DNA from 3 places in the Amycolatopsis sp. WQ 127309 genome. Region 2 is predicted to be linked to each of the others. Evidence: riboswitches for the same ligand, from Rfam matches in the RefSeq annotation. Region 2 holds a riboswitch; each other region holds the start of a gene.

Region 1 (6,300 bases), 1.9 Mb from region 2:
CCTGCTCCTTGATCGCCTGGCCGACGTCCGCGGCCTGCTCGCCGCCGGTGAACGCGACGTTGCCGGCCGGGTCGGCGGCCTGCTGCCCACCCCCGCCGGGCCGCGGTTTGGGCGGCGGCAACGGACGGCCGCTCGCGCCGGGCCGGTCCGGCTGTCCCGGCGGCCCGGCCGTGGTGGCCGGCGCTCCCGAGGGCGGCGCGGCCGGGGCGGTCGTGGCGCCGGGCTGCTTTTCGTTGACGTCGTCGGATGTCGGCGCCGGCTCCGCCGCGGTGACGCACGGCCCCGCGGTGCCGGGCCGGACCGCGGCGATCCGCGGCACCGGGTTCGAGCCGGCCGTCGCGTTCAGCGAGAACGACCAGCCTTCGAAGCCACCCGTGGTGAAGTCGCGGTTCTTCACGCCCCACTGGCTGTACTCCCACGCGCAGTTGTTCCCGGCGTGCCAGTACGACCAGTAGCCCGCTGCGGGCGGTGTGTCGACGCAGGTCTCCTTGTAGTGCTCGTTGCCCTTGACCGGGATCTCCTCGACCGCGGACGGCCGGTTCTCGATGCGGCAGATGAACGCCTCGCCCCACCGCTGGACCCCGGCGATCTGGAAACCCGCGTTCTTCAGCGCGTCCAGGCCGGTGCCACGGCCGGTCTGCGGGTCGCAGCGCACGATGGTCGTGCCGCCCAGCTGCTGGAAGTCGAGCACGACGGTGACCCCGGCGCCGTCGGTGCAGAACCCGGGATGGCCCTTGCCCTGGTCGACGGCGTGCGCGACGCCCGGGGCGAGCGCGGCCGTCAGCACCGCGACGGCCGCCCCCGCGAAGATCCGCCTCACTGCACCGTCAGGGTCGCCGTCGAGTACACCGTGCCGCCGGTGCCGGCCGCCTTGATCGTGTACGTGTAGGTGCCCTTGGCCGTCGGCGTGATCGTCTTCGTCCCACCGGGCACGGCCAGCGACCCCGACCAGGCGCCGCCGCCGGCGGCCGGGGCGACCGACTGCGCGGTGAGCGTCGTGGCGTTGGTGGACGTCCAGGTCAGGGTGGTGCTCTGGCCCAGGGTGATCTTGTGGTCCAGGTCGTCGGCCGACAGGCTCACGGTCGGGTTGGACGCGTTCACGGCCGGGTTGAGCGGGGTCACGCGCGGCACCGGGTTCGTGCTGGCGGACCGGTTCAGGGAGAACGACCAGCCTTCGAAACCGCCGGGGACGACGTTGCGGTTGAGCGCGCCGTAGCTGCTGTAGGTCCAGGTCGAGGTGGCGCCGGTGGCGTTCCAGTACGACCAGTACGCGCCACCCGGCGGCGTCCGCACGCAGGCTTCCTTGTACGTCGGGTTGCCCGAGACCGGGATCGGCTCGGTCGCCGAGGGCCGGCCTTCCAGCCGGCAGACGAACCCGAGTCCCCACTGCGCGACGCCGGCGACGGCGATGCCCGCGTCCTGCAGGGCCTGGATGCCGGTGCGGTCCGTGCCGGGGGCGGCGTTCGGCGAGCAGCGGGTGATCGTCGGCGCGGCGGTGCCGCCGTTGCCGTTCAGCTCCTGGAAGTCGACGACGACGGTGACGCCGCTCAGCGCGTCGTTGCCGGTGCAGATCCCGGTGTAGCCCTTGGCCGGGTCGACCGCCGACGCCGGCGTCGCCGACGACACGACGAGCCCGGCCAGGACGGCGAGACCGGCCAGCAGCGAAGGAAGACGTCTCATGGTGTTACCCCCTGGTGCGTGGTGTGCGGGTGATCAGGTGGCGCAGGCCGGCGGCCAGCGCGAAGGCGAGGACGAGCGCGGCACCGGACAGGCGGAAGGCCAGCCAGAGCGCCGAACCGCCGAGAGCGGCCGGCGCCGCGACGACACCGCCGTGGCCACCCGCGGCGGCGAGCGGCTCGGCCAGCGGCAACCGGACCGCCGTCGTGAGCGGGGAGCCGTCCGCGTCGAGCCAGGTCCGCCCGGCGATCCCGGTCGCCGCGGCGATGCTCGCGCCGGGGTCGCTCGGCCCGCCCGGGCTCTTCGGGAACCCGCCGTCGGCCAGGACGAGCGCGCCGAGGGCCTGTGCGGCCTTGCTCGCGTCGAGCCCGGCGGAGCTGAACCCGCCGGCGACGGCCGCCGTGAGCACGGGATCGGGCTGCCCGTCCGCCGCGGCGACCGTGCCGTCGGGTCCGGTGCGGGTGGTCAGCGCCGCGGCGGCGGACTCGAGGGCCTGCCGGTGTTCGGGCGTCCAGCCGGCCGGCGCGACGTTGCCCGGCGCCCGGCCGTCACGCGGGACGGCGTTCAGCGCCTCGACTGCGGCGGCCGTCGCGGCGAGATCGCCGGTGGCGCACGGCTTCCCGGTCAAGACGGCCGGGAAGAGCCCGTCCGCGCACTGGTGGGCGACGAGTGTCCCGGCCGCGGCATCGGCCGGCGCCGTGGCCGTGGTCGCCAGCGTGGCCCACGCGTGCCGCCGCAGGGATCCGGTGGTGTCGGCGAACTCCCCGGTGTCGGTGAACTCCCCGGACGCGGTGCGCAGCGCGGCGAGGTCGGTGCCCAGCTGGGGGACGGCCGGGTCCGCCACGAAGCGGGCGATGACGTCCAGCTTGGCCAGGGGTTCGGCATAAGCCGCCTGGCCTTGTTCGTAGGGCGCGCCGTGGGCGTAGGCCCGGACCGAGTCCGGGCTCAGCAGGAACCGTGACGCCCGGGCCGCGGCGTCCGGCTGCTGCCCGAGCGTGTGCAGGGCGAGCACGAGATCCGCCGTCAGGTCGTAGTCGACGAAGGTCTTGCCGTCCTGGGCGACCTCGACGTGGTCGCCGTCGACGAGCCGGCTCGCGAGGTAACCGCCCAGCCGGTCGGCCGGGGTCGGGCCGGTCACCGGCGCCGGCGCGTCGGCGGGGACGACCACGGTGCCGCGCGGCGAACCGGGCCGCACCGCCGGGGTGCCGGCCTTCGGGCTGACCGGCGGCTTCACAGCGTGATCCCCCGTCGGCGCGGGCTTTTCGCCGGGCGGCGGCGGTGGCGGAACGGGCAGGCCGCAGCCGGGGTCCGGTGGCCCCTGCGCTCCGGCGTGGCCGAGGGTGAGGTCGTGGAACCCGACCTGGGACAGGCCGAGTGCGGCCTGCGCGCTCGCGCGGATCCAGGTGTCGAGCCCGCCGATCCCGGCGGTGCGCGCGGCTCGGTACTCGGCCGGGGTGTAGGCGATGGCGCCGAGCTGATCCCCGAGCGGGGTGCCCGTGTCGGCCGCGGTCGCTTCGGCGGACCGGAGGAAAGCGGTCCCCGACGCCATCGCGGCGTCCGCGCACCCGGCGTCGGCGAGCGCCTGCAGGATCAGGCCGGTGCTGTTGGTGTTGGGCGCTTCGGTGCCGACGCCGCCGCCCCAGCCGCCACTCGCGGTCTGGTGGGCCTTCAGCCACCTCACGGCCTTGGTGATGGGCGCGTCGAGGTTCGCCGCACCGGCGTCGCGGGCGGCGAGCATCGCCGAGAGCGCGACGCCGGTGGCGTCGCCGTCCGGCGTCGACTGGTCGAACGGCTCGCCCTCGTCACACGTCGAGATCCGGTGGCCGTCCGGTGTCACCTGGTCGCCGGTCTCCGTGGTGGGGATGAGGCCGAAGAAGATCCGGAAGAAGCCGTCCGAGCACTGCTGTTTCAGCATCGTGTCGATCGCGAGCCGATCGGTCAGGCCGGCGCCCGCCAGCCCGATCACAGCCAGGGCCTGGCCGAACACGTTGGCGTTGTTGCTGACGAAGTCCTTGAAGTCGGGGTTCTTCGAGTAGTCGCTGACGCGGCCCTTGTCGACGCCCGAACGCGCGATGGTGCCGAGGGTCTCGGCGACCATGTCGTGCCCACCGAAGGACCTCGGGTCCCGCCCGGCGATCTCCGCGGCGACCAGCACCTTCGCCGCGGCACCACCGGTGATGATCGCGTCGTAGCCCTGGCCGGGGACGAGGCCGTCCCACGTGTAGTAGTCGGTGGCGTGGTGGTCGTCGTCGAGGTACTTCACGATGGGCGCGGCCAGCGCGCCGTCGCCGGAGGCGTACATCGCGAAGAGCGTGTCGATCATCAGCCCGTGGTCGGGCAGCGCGCCACCGAGCGGGTTCTGCAGGGTGCCGTCGGGCGCGAGCTGCGCGGCGAGCCACTTCGACGTCGGCTTCGAGGCCGCGAGGTCACCGGCGAAGGCCGGCGTCACCGAGCCGACGGTGAACACGACGACGGCGGACACCCAGGCCGCGATGGGCCTGAACCGCTTGCCGGCCACGTGATCCTTCCTCTCCCCAGACGCCGGCGCGACACACACAGGGAGAGACCGGCCCCCACGGGAGGCCGGGCGTCCACCCACTGCTGGCGCGACAGCGGTTCGACAAACACCTGCCCGAGGCGGTAATCCGACTCGTCACCCCAAGGTGACCCACGGTTGCGCGACAGTGCCGGACTTCGACCGGCTTCCCCTGCCACGGGCAGAAAACATGAAGTTGTGCTGACTGAGCGAGCCGACACTAACACCTGGTCAGCCGAACGGGAACGGCAGAACTCACGTCGCCTTCACCACACCGGGGACGCGCGCGGCCGTCCGGGCAATCTCGAAGACAACTGCAACAGAACGCGGTGCAGGTGACCTCTTGAGAGGTGTGCGGTGCCTGAGCGCTGCGCGTCCAGCTCGACGAAGGCAAGGAGACCGTGCCATGACCGACCTCGACGAGGTGCGCCGCGCGTCGGACGCCCAGGAGCCGCCGGCGTCCGATCCCGACGCCGTGGTGACCGTCGCCGGCCGCCGGGTCCGGCGGCGCCACACGACCAGCGTCGCCGCCGTGACACTCGCGGTGGCCGCCCTCGGCGCGGGGGTCTTCTGGGCGCAGAACCGAGGTACCGCCGCGGTGCCACCGGCCACGCTCGCGAGCCCGCCGTCCGCCACGGTGACCCAGCCGCCGGCCGCCGGCAAGGTGCCCCCGGCCGCACCGGCGATCAGCCTCGAGGACAGTTCCTGGGACTTGCTGTTCTGGGCCGTCCAGCCGCACTTCGCCGGCCTGCACTACGCGCAGGATCACCGGTACGCGTTCGAGATCGACGTCCGGGACGGCACCGCGCCCCACAGCGCACTGGCCGCGAAACCCTCGTCGGCGGACCAGATCCCGCACCCGCAGTCGGTCATGTGGCAGGACGGCCCGAACCGCTGGATCCGGGTGACGACCACGAAACCGGTGACAGCGGCGGAAATGCTGGCCCTGCTCGGGAAGGTCCACACCACGCCACCGGTGATCGCGTCACCGCTCAAGTCGCTGCAGGTGCCCGACGGGCAGCAGGTCGGCACGTTCACCAGCGAACCCGAAACCAACACCCTCGTGCTCTGCCCGCCCGCCGAGGTCGGGAAGGCCCCGCTCGACCCCCGATGCTTCTCGCTGACAGTGTCGCTGACCAGCAGAGCCGCGGACAGCAGCTTTCCGCAGGACCCGCTGCCCGTGCACCAGCACCGGAAACTCGGGGCCTACACCCTCGAAATCGACAGTTCACGCGCCAACGAACAGGCCGCGCTGGCTTTGCTGAACTCCGTTCAGCTCAATCGCTGAGAATCAGCGTCACCGGCGGAATCCGATCTGTTCCGCATTTCCGAAAGCGCACTCGAATTGCCGTGATTCCGCGGCATCGGTGGCCCAGCCGAGGAGTTTCGATGCGTAATTCCGTGCTCGTCGTCCTGGTCGGTGTCATCCTCGGCGCGCTCGCCGCGGCGGTCTGCGTTCGTTCCGCGAACGTGCCCGCCGCGGCGGGCACGTCACCGGCGCCGGACGTCCCGCCGTCGTTCCCGCGGACACGGGCGGCCACGCCGGTTCCGGGGGCGGCCGAGGTGGCGGTCGACGTCCGGGGCGAATGGTCGTGGGCGTTGCGCGAGACGGACACCGGCACCGTGGTCGGTGCCGGGACCTTGCGCACCACGACCGAATCCATGATCAAGAGCTGGCTCGCGGTGGACTACCTGGCCTCGCGGAAGTCGCGGATCTCGGCCGAGGACGAGGATCGGGTGACCCGCATGATCCGGTCCAGCGACGACCGTGCCGCGCAGACGCTCTACCTCCGGCTCGGCGGCGACGACTCGATCGCCCGGATGATCCGCACCTGCGGCCTGCACGACACGACGATCCACCCGAACTGGTGGTCCAAGACCACGATGCCGGCGACCGAGGCGACCCTGCTCGGCCGGTGCGTGGCCCGCGGTCCGGGCTTGAGCCCGCGGTGGCGGGCCAAGCTGCTGGACCTCATGCGGTCGGCCGACCCCGCGACCGCGTTCGGCATCCCGGAGGCCCCGGCCCTGGCGGGCCTGCACCCGGCCGTCAAGAACGGCTGGACCCGGCACGGCGCCTGGTGGACGGT
Region 2 (6,300 bases):
GGGTGAAGGCCTCCTGCATGATCCGGCGGTGCAGGTGGTGCTCGCCGAAGTCCATCAGCATCAGGCCGCGCTCGAAGAACCGCTCGATGAAGAACTTCCAGCCCTCCTGCGAGAACGTCTTGTCCTTGTTGACGAGCGCGATCTGCGTCGCCTCCGGCCCGGACAGCGCGACGATCCGACGGCCGAACCCGCCGGTCCACGACACCGGGCCGTAGAGCTCGTGGCGGCGGAGGCCGAACGCGGGGCCGAAGCGCATCATCTCGAGCATGTGCCCGACCACGGGCGGGCCTTCGTCGCCGAGCACGGGCTTGAGGCCGCTGCCGGCGGGCGGCGTCGCGAGCTCCTGCACGGGCCAGCGCGACCGCAGCCACCGCTGGTCGACGGCGCGGGGGAGGGGCAGCGAGGTCAGCGGGGGCACGCGCTCACGCAACGTTTCGGCGGCCCGGCCCACAGTGCGCGTCAAGGTGACCATCTCCCCGTCGAGATCGGCTACCCCTCACACGATGCACCCTTGTTGACCACCTGACAACAGTCTTTTCGGGTGAGCCGTGAAGGCCTCCTTACCGGCGCTAAGAGCCGGTAAGGAGTCCTTCACGGCTTTGGAGCCGCGGTTCTGTCGGACCCCGCCGGTAAACTGGATGACGGGGGCGGCGGCCCGCGCCGAGCCTCAGCCCAGCTCGGTGCGCACCTGCCGGGCCGCTTCGACCAGGTTGCGCAGCGCCGGCTCGACCTCCGCGTAGCCGCGGGTCTTCAGGCCGCAGTCCGGGTTGACCCACACCCGCGACGCCGGCACCGCGCCCGTCGCCGTCCGCAGCAGGCCGGCCACCTCGGCCGGGGACGGCACGCGCGGCGAGTGGATGTCGTACACCCCAGGCCCGACGCCGCGGCCGAAGCCGGCCGCCGTCAGGTCGGCGAGCACCTCCATCTTCGAGCGGGCCGCCTCGATGCTGGTGACGTCGGCGTCGAGCGCGTCGATCGCCGGCAGCACCTCGCCGAACTCCGAGTAGCACATGTGCGTGTGGATCTGCGTCGCGTCGGCGATCCCGGACGTCGCCAGCCGGAACGACGACACCGCCCAGTCGAAGTACGCCTGGTGGTCGCGGGAACGCAGCGGCAGCAGCTCCCGCAGGGCCGGCTCGTCGACCTGGATGACCTGGATGCCCGCCGCTTCGAGGTCGTGGACCTCGTCGCGGATGGCCAGGGCGACCTGCCGGGCGGTGTCGCCCAGCGGCTGGTCGTCGCGCACGAACGACCACGCCAGGATCGTCACCGGCCCGGTCAGCATGCCCTTGACCGGCTTCGGCGTCAGGCCCTGGGCGTAGCGGGCCCACGCCACGGTCATCGGCACCGGGCGCGAGACGTCGCCGTAGAGGATCGGCGGCCGGACGCAGCGGGAGCCGTAGGACTGCACCCAGCCGTGGTCGGTCGCGGCGAACCCGGCCAGCCGCTCGGCGAAGTACTGCACCATGTCGTTGCGCTCGGGCTCGCCGTGCACCAGCACGTCGAGGCCCAGCTCCTCCTGCAGCCGGACGACCCGCTCGACCTCGGCGCGCATCGCGTCGTCGTACCCGGCGTCGTCGAGCGCGCCGGCCTTGTGCGCGGCCCGCGCCTTGCGCACCTCCACGGTCTGCGGGAACGACCCGATGGTCGTGCTCGGCAGCGGCGGCAGGTTCAGCGCCGCCTGCTGCGCCGCGGCCCGTGTGGCGTACGGCGCGCGGACGGTGTGCTCGGGCCGCAGGTCCGCGAGCCGCGCGCGCACCTTGTCGTCGGCCAGCTCGGCCGCCGACGCGCGATCGGCGACGACGTGCCGCGCCGCCGTCAGGTCGACGTCCTCGCCCGCGAGCGCCTTCCCGAGCAGGACGACCTCGTCGACCTTCTGCTTCGCGAAGGCGAGCCAGCCCTTGAGCCGCGGGTCGAGGTCCTCCCGTGCGACGTCGTAGGGGACGTGCAGCAGCGAGCACGACGTCGAGACGCTGACCTTCGCCGCCGCGCCGAGCAGGGTCGCGGCCCGGCTCAGCGCCTTCTGCGGGTCGGTGCGCCAGACGTTGCGGCCGTCGACGACCCCGGCCAGGACCTCCTTGTCCCGCAACGCCCCTTCGGCCGCGACGGCGTCCACAAAGGACTCATCAGTGACCAGGTCGACGGCGAGCGCCTCGATGGGGGAGCGGGCCAGCACGCCGAGCCCGCGGCCCAGGCCGCCGAAGTAGCCCGCGACCAGCAGCTTCGGCCGCGCGGTCTCCTTGCCCAGCCGGTGGTAGGCGCGGATGAGCGCGTTCAGCTCGTCTTCTGAGCGGTCACCGGCGAACGCCGGCTCGTCGAGCTGGACCCACTCGACGCCCTCGTCGTGCAGCTGCCGCAGCAGGTCGGCGTACGCGTCGAGCAGGCCGTCGAGCAGGTCCAGCGGCCGGAATCCGTCGTCGCCCTTGCTCAGCAGCAGGAACGTCACCGGCCCGACCAGCACGGGCCGCGTTTCGACGCCCAGGGCGCGGGCTTCGCGGTACTCGTCCAGGGGCTTGGAGCCGGTGAGCGCGAACGTCGTGCCCGGGCCCAGTTCGGGGACGATGTAGTGGTAGTTCGTGTCGAACCACTTCGTCATCTCCATCGCCGGGGCGTCCTGGACGCCGCGGGCGGCCGCGAAGTAGGTGTCGAGCTTCGACAGGCCGAGCCCGGTGAAGCGCGCGGGCAGCGCGCCGAACAGCTCGGCGGTGTCGAGCACCTGGTCGTAGTGCGAGAACGTGTTGGACGGGACGGAGTCCAGCCCCGCGTCCCGCAGTCCTTGCCACGTCTGAACCCGCAGCTCACGGCCGGTGGCCAGCAGTGCGGCTTCGTCGTTCTTGCCCGCCCAGAAGCGCTCGAGGGCGCGTTTGAGCTCCCGGTCCGGACCGATCCGGGGGTAGCCCAGCACAGTGGTGCCGATTTCGGTCACAGCTCTCTCCTCGCGAGCTCGTTCGAGGAGTCCGGACGCGCGCGGCGGCGAGCGTTTCGGTGCGTGCCCATCCCACGAGGCCCGGACTCGCGCACGCCGTCGGCGCACGCACCACGGGCAGGTCTTCGGACTCGTGGGCGTACCGCTCGTGCCTACCGGCCGTCGCTTCCCAAGCTCGCGCTCAGTGCTTACATGACGGCTTTCGTTCCCACTCACCGCTGCGGGGCAGTCCCGGATTCACACCGGGTTCCCTGTTGCCTCGACAGGGTGTGACCTCACGCACAACAAAGCTCGGCCACGCCCTGGCGAACCAGTGGCGTGGCCGAGCCTAGCCGGAGAACTCAGTCCCAGTCGAGGGCGCCGCCCGACTGGTACTCGATGACGCGGGTTTCGAAGAAGTTCTTCTCCTTCTTCAGGTCCATCGCCTCGGACATCCACGGGAACGGGTTCTCGGTCTCGCCGAAGATCGGCTGGATGCCGATCTGCTGCGCGCGCCGGTCGGTGATGAAGTGCATGTACTGCTCGCACAGCTGCGCCGACAGGCCGAGCATCCCGCGCGGCATGGTGTCACGCGCGTACGCGACCTCCAGCTCGCAAGCGTCCTTCAGCATCCCGCGCACCTCTTCCTGGAACTCTTCGGTCCACAGGTGCGGGTTCTCGATCTTGATCTGGTTGATGCAGTCGATGCCGAAGTTCAGGTGGATCGACTCGTCGCGCAGGATGTACTGGTACTGCTCGGCGATGCCGACCATCTTGTTGCGGCGGCCGAGCGAGAGGATCTGCGCGAAGCCGGTGTAGAACCACATGCCCTCGAAGATCACGTAGAACGCGACGAGGTCACGCAGGAACGCCGTGTCGGCTTCCGGCGTCCCGGTCTCGAAGTCCGGGTCCTCCAGGTGCTGCGTGTACTTCAGCGCCCACGCGTCCTTGTCCGAAATGGACGGAACCTCGCGGTACATGTTGAACAGCTCGCCCTCGACCAGGCCGAGGCTCTCGCAGATGTACTGGAAGGTGTGCGTGTGCACGGCTTCCTCGAACGCCTGGCGCAGCAGGTACTGGCGGCACTCGGGGTTGGTGATCTGGCGGTACACCGCGAGCACGATGTTGTTGGCCACCAAGGACTCCGCGGTCGCGAAGAAGCCGAGGTTGCGCTTCAGCATCTGCCGCTCGTCCTCGGTGAGGCCGTCGGTCGACTTCCACAGCGCGATGTCGGCCTGCATGGCGACCTCGGTCGGCATCCAGTGGTTGTTGCAGCCGGCCAGGTACTTGTCCCACGCCCACCGGTACTTCATCGGCAGCAGCTGGTTGACGTCGGCGCGCGCGTTGATCATGCGCTTGTCGTCGACGTTGATCCGGGCCGCCCCGACCTCGATCTCACCGAGGCCGGTGACGCCGGTCGTCTCCACGTTGGTCATGTTCTCGGGTTCCTTACTGGCAGGCTTCGCAGTCGGGGTCGTCGATGCGGCAGGCGGCGCCTTCGGTGGTGACGAAGTCGACGTCCGTCTTCGGCAGCTCCTTCGGCTCCGGCTTGGCGGCCGGGGCGGTCACCGGGACCGCCGGGACGGCCGCGGCCGGCGAGGGCGCCGGGGCCGGGGCCGGGGTGGCCGCCGGAGCCGCCGGGGCAGCGGCGGGAGCCGCGGTGGCGGCGGCCGTGCCGGCCGAGACGGCGTTCAGCTTGCCGTCGGTGCCGCGCAGGGTGCTCTTCTCCACGTGCGTCGCGGACTGCGCCCGCAGGTAGTACGTGGTCTTGAGGCCCTTGTGCCACGCGTAGCGGTACAGCTCGTCGAGCTTGCGGCCGCTCGGCGCCGCGATGTACAGGTTCAGCGACTGCGCCTGGTCGATCCACTTCTGGCGCACCGAACCGGCGTCGACGATCCACTTCGACTCGATCTCGAACGCCGTGGCGTAGAGCGCCTTCAGGTCGTCCGGCACCCGGTCGATCTTGCCGAGGCTGCCGTCGAAGTACTTGAGGTCGCTGACCATGACCTCGTCCCACAGCCCGCGCTCCTTGAGCGAGCGGACCAGGTGCGGGTTGACGACGGTGAAGTCGCCGGACATGTTCGACTTGACGAACAGGTTCTGGAACAGCGGCTCGATCGACTGGCCGACACCCGAGATGTTGGAGATCGTCGCGGTCGGCGCGATCGCCATCACGTTGGAGTTGCGCATGCCGACGGTCTTGACGCGCTCGCGCAGCGGCGCCCAGTCGAGCGTGGTGGAGGTGTCGACGTCGAGGCCGTCACCGCGGCGGGCGTCGATGAGCAGCTGCAGCGAGTCGATCGGCAGGATGCCCTTGCTCCACAGCGATCCCTCGAACGACTGGTACTGGCCGCGCTCCTCGGCGAGGTCGGTCGAGGCCGAGATCGCGTAGTAGGAGAGGTGCTCCATGGAGACGTCGGCGAACTTCACGGCGTCGGCGGAGGCGAACGGGACGCCGATCTCGAACAGCGCGTCCTGGAAGCCCATGATGCCCAGGCCGACCGGGCGGTGACGCAGGTTGGAGCGGCGCGCCTCCGGGATCGTGTAGAAGTTGATGTCGATCACGTTGTCCAGCATGCGGACGGCCGTGCGCACGGTCTTCTCGAGGCGCTGGGTGTCCAGGCCCTCGGGGGTGACGTGCTTGAGCAGGTTGACCGAACCGAGGTTGCAGACCGCGACCTCTTCGCTGTTGGTGTTCAGCGTGATCTCGGTGCACAGGTTCGACGAGTGCACGACGCCGACGTGCTGCTGCGGCGAGCGCAGGTTGCACGGGTCCTTGAACGTGATCCACGGGTGGCCGGTCTCGAACAGCATGGTGAGCATCCGGCGCCACAGCTCGACCGCGCGGATCTTGCGGAACACCTTGATCTCGCCGCGCTCGGCCATCGCCTCGTACTCGGCGTAGCGCTGCGAGAACGCGTTGCCGTAGAGGTCGTGCAGGTCCGGGGTCTCGTTCGGCGAGAACAGCGTCCACTGCGCGTCGGCCTCGACGCGGCGCAGGAACTCGTCCGGCACCCAGTTGGCCGTGTTCATGTCGTGCGTGCGGCGGCGGTCGTCACCGGTGTTCTTGCGCAGGTCGAGGAACTCCTCGATGTCCACGTGCCAGGTCTCGAGGTACGCGCAGGCCGCGCCCTTGCGCTTGCCGCCCTGGTTCACCGCGACGGCGGTGTCGTTGGCGATCTTGAGGAACGGCACGACGCCCTGGGACTGGCCGTTGGTGCCCTTGATGTGCGCGCCGAGGCCGCGGACCGGGGTCCAGTCGTTGCCGAGGCCGCCCGAGTACTTAGCCAGCAGCGCGTTGTTCTTGTACGCCTGGAAGATCGAGTCCAGGTCGTCGTCCACCGTGGTGAGGAAGCAGGACGACAGCTGCGCGCGGGTGGTGCCCGAGTTGAACA
Region 3 (6,300 bases), 5.4 Mb from region 2:
GCGAGGTGTCCGGCGATGACTACACCCCAGCGAGCGGCCCGAGGCCCCTTCCGCTCCGATCGGCGTCGCGCTCGGCCGGTGTGGAAACCCCCAGCCCCCCAGACCAGCCCCCACCACTCCCTGGGGGGCGTCCCACGTCCAGTCTATCGCCCCTGACCTGCAAAAACGGGCTCCGGCAAATCTGTGGACAACTGCCCGGCTGTGGACAAGCGACTTGACACAGCCGGGCAGATCCGTCAGAGACGTCAGAGACACAGCCGGGGCGGATCCGAAAGAGGCACAGCAGCTCCGTCAGCGCGCCGCCAGGGCACAGCAGCTCCGTCAGTGCGCCGCCAGCCGGTCCAAGGCCAGCAGCCCCGCCCCCAGCCGCCCGGCCTCGTCGCCCAGCTTCGCGATCCGCAGCTCCGGCATCCGCTGGAAAGTCAGGTGCGACGCCAGCCAGTCGCGCACCGGCTCGAGCACGTAGTCCGCCGCCGTGAACAGCCCGCCGCCCAGGACGATCACCTCCGGGCCGAGCAGCGTCAGCAGCGTCCGGATGCCGTGGCCGAGGCCGTCCAGCGCGTCCTGGACCACCTCCACCGCGACCTCGTCGCCGTGGCGGGCCAGGTCGACGACCTCCCGCGCGCCGTCGGCGGGGCGGCCCGTGCGTTCGGTGTAGCGGCGGGCGATCGCCGCCGCCGAGGAAATCGCCTCCAGGCAGCCGGTCGCGCCGCAGCCGCACTTCAGCGAGTGGCCGACGTCGATGTGGCCGACCTCGCCCGCCTGCCCGCCCGCGCGGTGGATGCGGCCGTCGAGCAGCAGCGCGGCCGCGATCCCGGTGCCGACCGGGATGAACGCCGCGTTCCGCGCGCCCTGTCCGGCGCCGACGCGGAACTCGGCGATGCCGCCCGCGGTGACGTCGTGGCCGAACGCCACCGGCAGCCCCAGCCGGTCCTCCAGCAGCTCGCCGAAGTGGACCTCGCGCCAGTCGAGGTTGGCGGAGAAGTGGCAGATCCGGGTCTCCTCGTCGACGATCCCCGGCACCACCACGCCGACCGCGGCCGGTGTCACTGTGCCGGCCTGCCCGGCCAGCATGTCGACGATCTCCGCCACCTGCTCGGCCAGCGCCGTGCCGTCCGCGCTGCGCGCCGTCTCGGCCCGCAGCGTCGCCTTCGGCTGCAGCTGCTCGTCGAGCAGCGCCGCCTTGATCGTCGTACCGCCCACGTCGAGGGCCGCCACCATTCGAGTCACCGGCGCATTGTCACATTGACGGGCCCGGAAGTGCGGACCTACGCTCAACCGGCAAGACGACGGAATCCGGAACGCGGTGCAAGTCCGCGCGGTCGCGCCACTGTGACCCCCGCCAGGGGGAAGCCAGACCCGGACCGTCGTATGAACCCCGATGAGGCCGCGAAAGCCCGAGGAGGCCCCCACCATGTCGCAAGCGGCAGTCCCCGCCGTTCCGCTCCCGGTCCGGATCCCGATCCGTGAGATCGTCCCGTGGGCGGTGTTCGTGGTGCTCCTCGCCCTGATCGCGGTGTACTTCGTCAGCGCCGAGCAGGGCGCCACCTCGATCTTCGCGAACATGTACGTCCACGAGTTCGTGCACGACGGCCGGCACCTGCTGGCCTTCCCCTGCCACTGATCGGCGGCACGTACTCCCATGATGAAGTCCCTGCTGGTCCGCGGCATGCTCGCGGGCCTGATCGCCGGCGTGCTCGCGTTCGGTTTCGCCTACGCCTTCGGCGAGCCGCCGGTCGACACGTCCATCGGGCTCGAAGAGACCCTTTCCCACGACCATGCCCACGGGACGGACGCCGACGCCGGCGCCGGGCAGGCCGCCGAAGCGCCCGAAGAGGAGCTCGTCCCCCGCGACATCCAGAGCACCGTCGGGCTGCTGGCCGGCGTGCTGGTCTACGCCGTCGCGATCGGCGGGCTGCTCTCACTCGCCTTCGCGTTCGTCCAGGGCCGCCTCGGCAGCCTCCGCCCGCGGGTGACGGCGTTGCTGCTCACCGGCGGCGCGTTCGCCGTGGTGTTCCTGATCCCGTTCCTCAAGTACCCGGCCAACCCGCCCGCGGTGGGCCAGCCGGGCACGATCGGCTCGCGCACCGAGCTGTACTTCGGGTTCGTCGCCGTCTCCCTGCTCGCGGGCATCCTCGCGACGGTGTTCGGCCGCAAGCTCGCGGACCGGTTCGGCGCGCTCAACGGCTTCCTCCTCGCCGCGGCGGGCTACCTCGTGGTGGTCGCCCTGGTGGCGTGGCTGATGCCGGTGGTCGACGAGGTCCCCGCGGCTTTCCCGGCGTCGACGCTCTGGCGTTTCCGGACGGCGTCGATCGGCACCCAGGCCACGCTCTGGCTCGCCCTGGGCCTGTCTTTCGGGGCCCTCGCGGAGAAGTCGCTGACCAAGAAGACCCCGGCCGCCGTTATTTCGTGATCAAGAACCAGGCGTCGCTCCTCTAGGGTTCCCCGCCGGGTCGGGGGACTCCGGAGGGGAATCTTGTTCGACGAAACACGCTCCACGCTGTCCAGCCACGACCAGACGACCGTCCGCGGGCTCGTCGATCCCGCCGGGACCGACGGGTTCGCGATCGCGTCGCTCGTCTGCGGGCTGCTCGGGCTCGTCCCGCTCGGCGTGGTGTTCGGCTGGCGCGCGCTCGTCCGGATCGGCGGCAGCGGCCGGTCCGGACGTGGGCTCGCGATCGCCGGGCTGACGGTCAGCGTGGTCTGGCTGGGCTTGGGCGTCAGCCTGATCACGACCGGGCCGAAACACGTCACGCAGGCGGCGCCCGGCCCGGACCACATCCAGGGCTTGGCGATCGGCGACTGCCTGGACGCGGACGGCGAGCAGGTGATCCGGGCCGCCTGCGACGCGCCGCACGACGAGCAGATCGCCGACCGGGTCGACGTCAGCGGCGGGTACGCGACCTACCCGGGGCTCACCACGCTGCGGGAGCTGGCGCAGCCGTTGTGCCGGATCGCGGGGGCGGCGTACTTCACCCACGGCACCCCGCCGCCCGACCTGGAGTTCCTGGCGCACGTCCCGACCGAGTCGTCCTGGAACGCCGGGGCCCGGGAGGCGACCTGCACCTTCGGAAAGCCGGACGGCAAGCTCGCCGGGCCGCTCCAGCCCTGACCGTCAGGGCGCTCCGGGCGGCACGAACGGCAGGCCCGCCGGCGCGCCCAGTTCCAGCAACGTCAGCAGCGCCGCCGTGTCGAGGTGCTCGCCGACGGCGTCCGCCAGCCGGTCCAGCATGTCCTCGCGCAGGTCGGCGAAGCCCGGCGCGTCCGGGGACGGCGTCCACGAGACGCCCGCCTGCGCCGTCGCTTCGGTGAGCCATGCGCGGCGGAAGGCGTCGTTCTCGAAGGCGCCGTGCCAGAGCGTGCCCCAGACGGCGCCGGCGCGGTGACCGTCCAGAAAGGACTCCAGGGGCGCGGACGCCGTCACCGAACCGTGGTGGATCTCATAGGCGTCTACACGGGTGCCGCGCCACTCGCCCGACGGGCGAGCGAGCACCTTCTCCTCGGCGAACGTCACCCGGGCCGGCAGCAGGCCCAGGCCCGGTACCTCGCCGGCGCCGGACTCGACGTCGTCCACAATGGAGTCCGCGAGCATCTGGTAGCCGCCGCAGATGCCGAGGACCGGCTTCCCGGCCGCGGCGCGGGCCGCCAGCGCCGTGTCGAGACCGCGGGCACGCAGCCAGGCCAGGTCGTCGACTGTGGCGCGAGAACCGGGCAGCACGACCACGTCCGCCGCGGCGACCGTGTCCGGGTCGGCGGTCAGCGACACCGTGACGCCGGGTTCGGCGGCGAGGGCGTCGACGTCGGTGGCGTTGGACGCGCGCGGGAACCGGACGACGGCCACGCTCAAGCCGCCGCGGTGGGCCTCCCGGCGCCAGCCGGCCGCGGCCAGGGCGTCCTCCGAGTCGATCCACACCCGGTGGAGCCAGGGCAGCACGCCCAGCACCGGCCGGCCGGTGACCTTCTCCAGGCTGTCCAGGCCCGGGCGCAGCAGCCCGACGTCACCGCGGAACTTGTTGACGACCCAGCCCGCGACCAGCGCCTGGTCCTCGGCCGAGAGCAGCGCGAGGGTGCCGAACATCGCGGCGAGCACGCCACCGCGGTCGATGTCGCCGACGACGAGCACCGGCAGCCCGAACCGCCGCGCCAGCCCCAGGTTGACGTAGTCGCCGCCGCGCAGGTTGATCTCGGCGGGGCTGCCCGCGCCTTCGCAGACGACGACGTCGCAGCGCGCGCTGAGGTCTTCGTAGGCGGCGAAGGCGATCTCGGCGAGCCCGGCGCGGCCGGTCGCGTACTCCCCCGCTTCGAGGGTGCCGAACGGTTTCCCGAGCGCGACGACGTGACTGCGCCGGTCATTCCCGGGCTTGAGCAGCACGGGATTCATCGCGGCCTCGGGCTCGACGCGCGCCGCCCGCGCCTGCAGCCACTGGGCGCGCCCGATCTCGGCGCCGTCGGCGCAGACCATGGAGTTGTTGGACATGTTCTGTGCTTTGAAGGGTGCGACGCGCACCCCACGCCGGGCGAGCCACCGGCAGATCCCGGCGGTGACCAGGCTCTTCCCGGCATCGGACGTCGTCCCGGCGACGAGCAGGCCGCTCATAGTTCCTCCCTTTCCACCGGCCGCGCGGTAGCCACGGATTTGTCCGCAGCTCGCGCAGTACTCGCTGAGTTGTCCGCAGGTCGCGCACCAGTCGCAGGGTTGTCCGCAGGTCGCCCGGCACCCGCGGATTGTCCACAGCTCGTGCACTACTCGCGGAGTTGTCCGCTCATCGCCCAGTATCCGCAGAGTTGCCCATGGATCGTGTGACACCCGCGGAGTTGTCCACAGATCGCGCGGTACCCGCCGAGTTGTCCACAGATCGCCGAACGGGGCTTGTGACCGGCCACCGGCCGATAGACTGGACAGGGGCCGCCCCCCAGGGAGTGGTGGGGGCTGCCATCGCGAGCCCGAGGCCGATCCTGGACCTGACAGCCGCAGCCGCCGCTCGGCGACCAGCGCGGCCACGGCCGATCCCGGCGCTAATCGCGGCCACGGCCGATCCCGACGCTGCCCACCACAGCCGCAGCCACAGTCAGCGCGGCCGCACCCACCAGCCGGGACAACCGCACCGCCCGGCGCAGGTCGACCGGCTCCGGGTCACGTCCCTCGCCCAGCCGCGCCCGGCGCTCGACCTCGCCGCCGTAGCTGTTCGTGCCGCCCAGCCGGATGCCCAGCGCGCCCGCGAACGCCGCCTCCACCTGGCCCGCGTTGGGGCTCGGGTGGTGCCCGCCGTCGCGGCGCCAGATCCGCCAGGCCGTGTGCGCCCGGCCGCCGACGAGGGGCGCGCATACAGCCGTTAGCGCGGCTCCGAGGCGGGACGGGGCCAGGTTCACCAGGTCGTCGGCGCGCGCCGCCGCCCAGCCGAACTCCTGGTAGTGCGGTGAGCGGTAGCCGACCATCGCGTCGAGTGTGTTGAGCGCGCGGTAGCCGAGCAGGCCCGGCAGCCCGGCGACGGCGCCCCAGAACAGCGGCGCGACCACGGCGTCCGACGTGTTCTCGGCGATCGACTCGGTCGCCGCGCGGGTCAGCCCGGCGGAGTCGAGCGTCGTCGCGTCGCGCGCGCAGAGGTGCGAGAGCCGCATACGCGCCGAAGGGACTTCGCCCGCTTCGAGCAGCTTCGCCATCTCCGCGCCTTCGTCGGCGAGACCACGTCCACCAAGCACCACCCACGTACAGACGGCAGTCGCCGCGAAGCGCGCGAAGGGACTTCGCCGCGTCACAGTCTGAAGCGCGGCGCCGAGGCCGACAGCTGTGAAGGCGCTCAAACCCGCGTAGGCGGCTCCGCGCCGCTTCGAGTCGGCCCACACGCGGCGTTCGAGAGCCGCCGCGGCGGTACCGAAGATCGCCACCGGATGCCCCCGACGGGGGTCGCCGAACAGGGTGTCGGCGACATATCCGGTAACGAGTCCGGCCGCGGTTGTCCCTAGACGGAGTGGCACGTGGCGCACGTTAGCGCGTGCACCACAATGCCCGGTATGACCAAGCTGACGCACCGGCTAGCCGGGTATCTCGAAAACCTGGCCCGCGCCCTCCGCCGGTACGGACGCGACGAAGGAAAGGTGCTCGTCCTCGGCGGGGTCCGCTCGGGGAAGTCGCGGCACGCCGAGCGGCTCGTCGCCCGCCACCCGCACCTCGTCTACGTCGCGCCCGGCCTGCTCCCGAGCGACGACGACCCCGAATGGGCCGCGCGGGTGGCCGCGCACCAGGCGCGGCGGCCGTCGAACTGGAAGACCGTCGAGACCACGGACCTCGCGGGCACGCTC

Evidence for each region. A riboswitch is a leader RNA that binds a small molecule or an ion and turns the genes downstream of it on or off. The one in region 2 is predicted to bind cobalamin.
Region 1: another riboswitch for cobalamin. It lies ahead of MUY22_RS34890 (prenyltransferase/squalene oxidase repeat-containing protein); the one in region 2 lies ahead of metE (5-methyltetrahydropteroyltriglutamate--homocysteine S-methyltransferase).
Region 3: another riboswitch for cobalamin. It lies ahead of MUY22_RS00695 (CbtB-domain containing protein); the one in region 2 lies ahead of metE (5-methyltetrahydropteroyltriglutamate--homocysteine S-methyltransferase).

Annotation. Positions count from the first base shown of each region.
Region 1 is NZ_CP095481.1:7,732,051-7,738,350, reverse strand. Features, by position in the region: gene MUY22_RS34900 (ABC transporter substrate-binding protein) at 1-820, opposite strand, end outside; gene MUY22_RS34895 (hypothetical protein) at 817-1,680, opposite strand; gene MUY22_RS34890 (prenyltransferase/squalene oxidase repeat-containing protein) at 1,685-4,195, opposite strand; adenosylcobalamin (AdoCbl) riboswitch at 4,263-4,411, opposite strand; gene MUY22_RS34885 (hypothetical protein) at 4,620-5,501, shown strand; gene MUY22_RS34880 (serine hydrolase) at 5,603-6,300, shown strand, end outside.
Region 2 is NZ_CP095481.1:5,844,588-5,850,887, forward strand. Features, by position in the region: gene MUY22_RS27585 (cytochrome P450) at 1-472, opposite strand, end outside; gene metE (5-methyltetrahydropteroyltriglutamate--homocysteine S-methyltransferase) at 668-2,926, opposite strand; cobalamin riboswitch at 3,025-3,219, opposite strand; gene MUY22_RS27595 (ribonucleotide-diphosphate reductase subunit beta) at 3,268-4,341, opposite strand; gene MUY22_RS27600 (ribonucleoside-diphosphate reductase subunit alpha) at 4,355-6,300, opposite strand, start outside.
Region 3 is NZ_CP095481.1:156,317-162,616, forward strand. Features, by position in the region: gene MUY22_RS00690 (ROK family protein) at 322-1,221, opposite strand; cobalamin riboswitch at 1,233-1,384, shown strand; gene MUY22_RS00695 (CbtB-domain containing protein) at 1,415-1,624, shown strand; gene MUY22_RS00700 (CbtA family protein) at 1,643-2,413, shown strand; gene MUY22_RS00705 (DUF4190 domain-containing protein) at 2,477-3,112, shown strand; gene MUY22_RS00710 (cobyric acid synthase) at 3,116-4,597, opposite strand; gene MUY22_RS00715 (cobalamin biosynthesis protein) at 5,017-5,976, opposite strand; gene MUY22_RS00720 (bifunctional adenosylcobinamide kinase/adenosylcobinamide-phosphate guanylyltransferase) at 6,013-6,300, shown strand, end outside.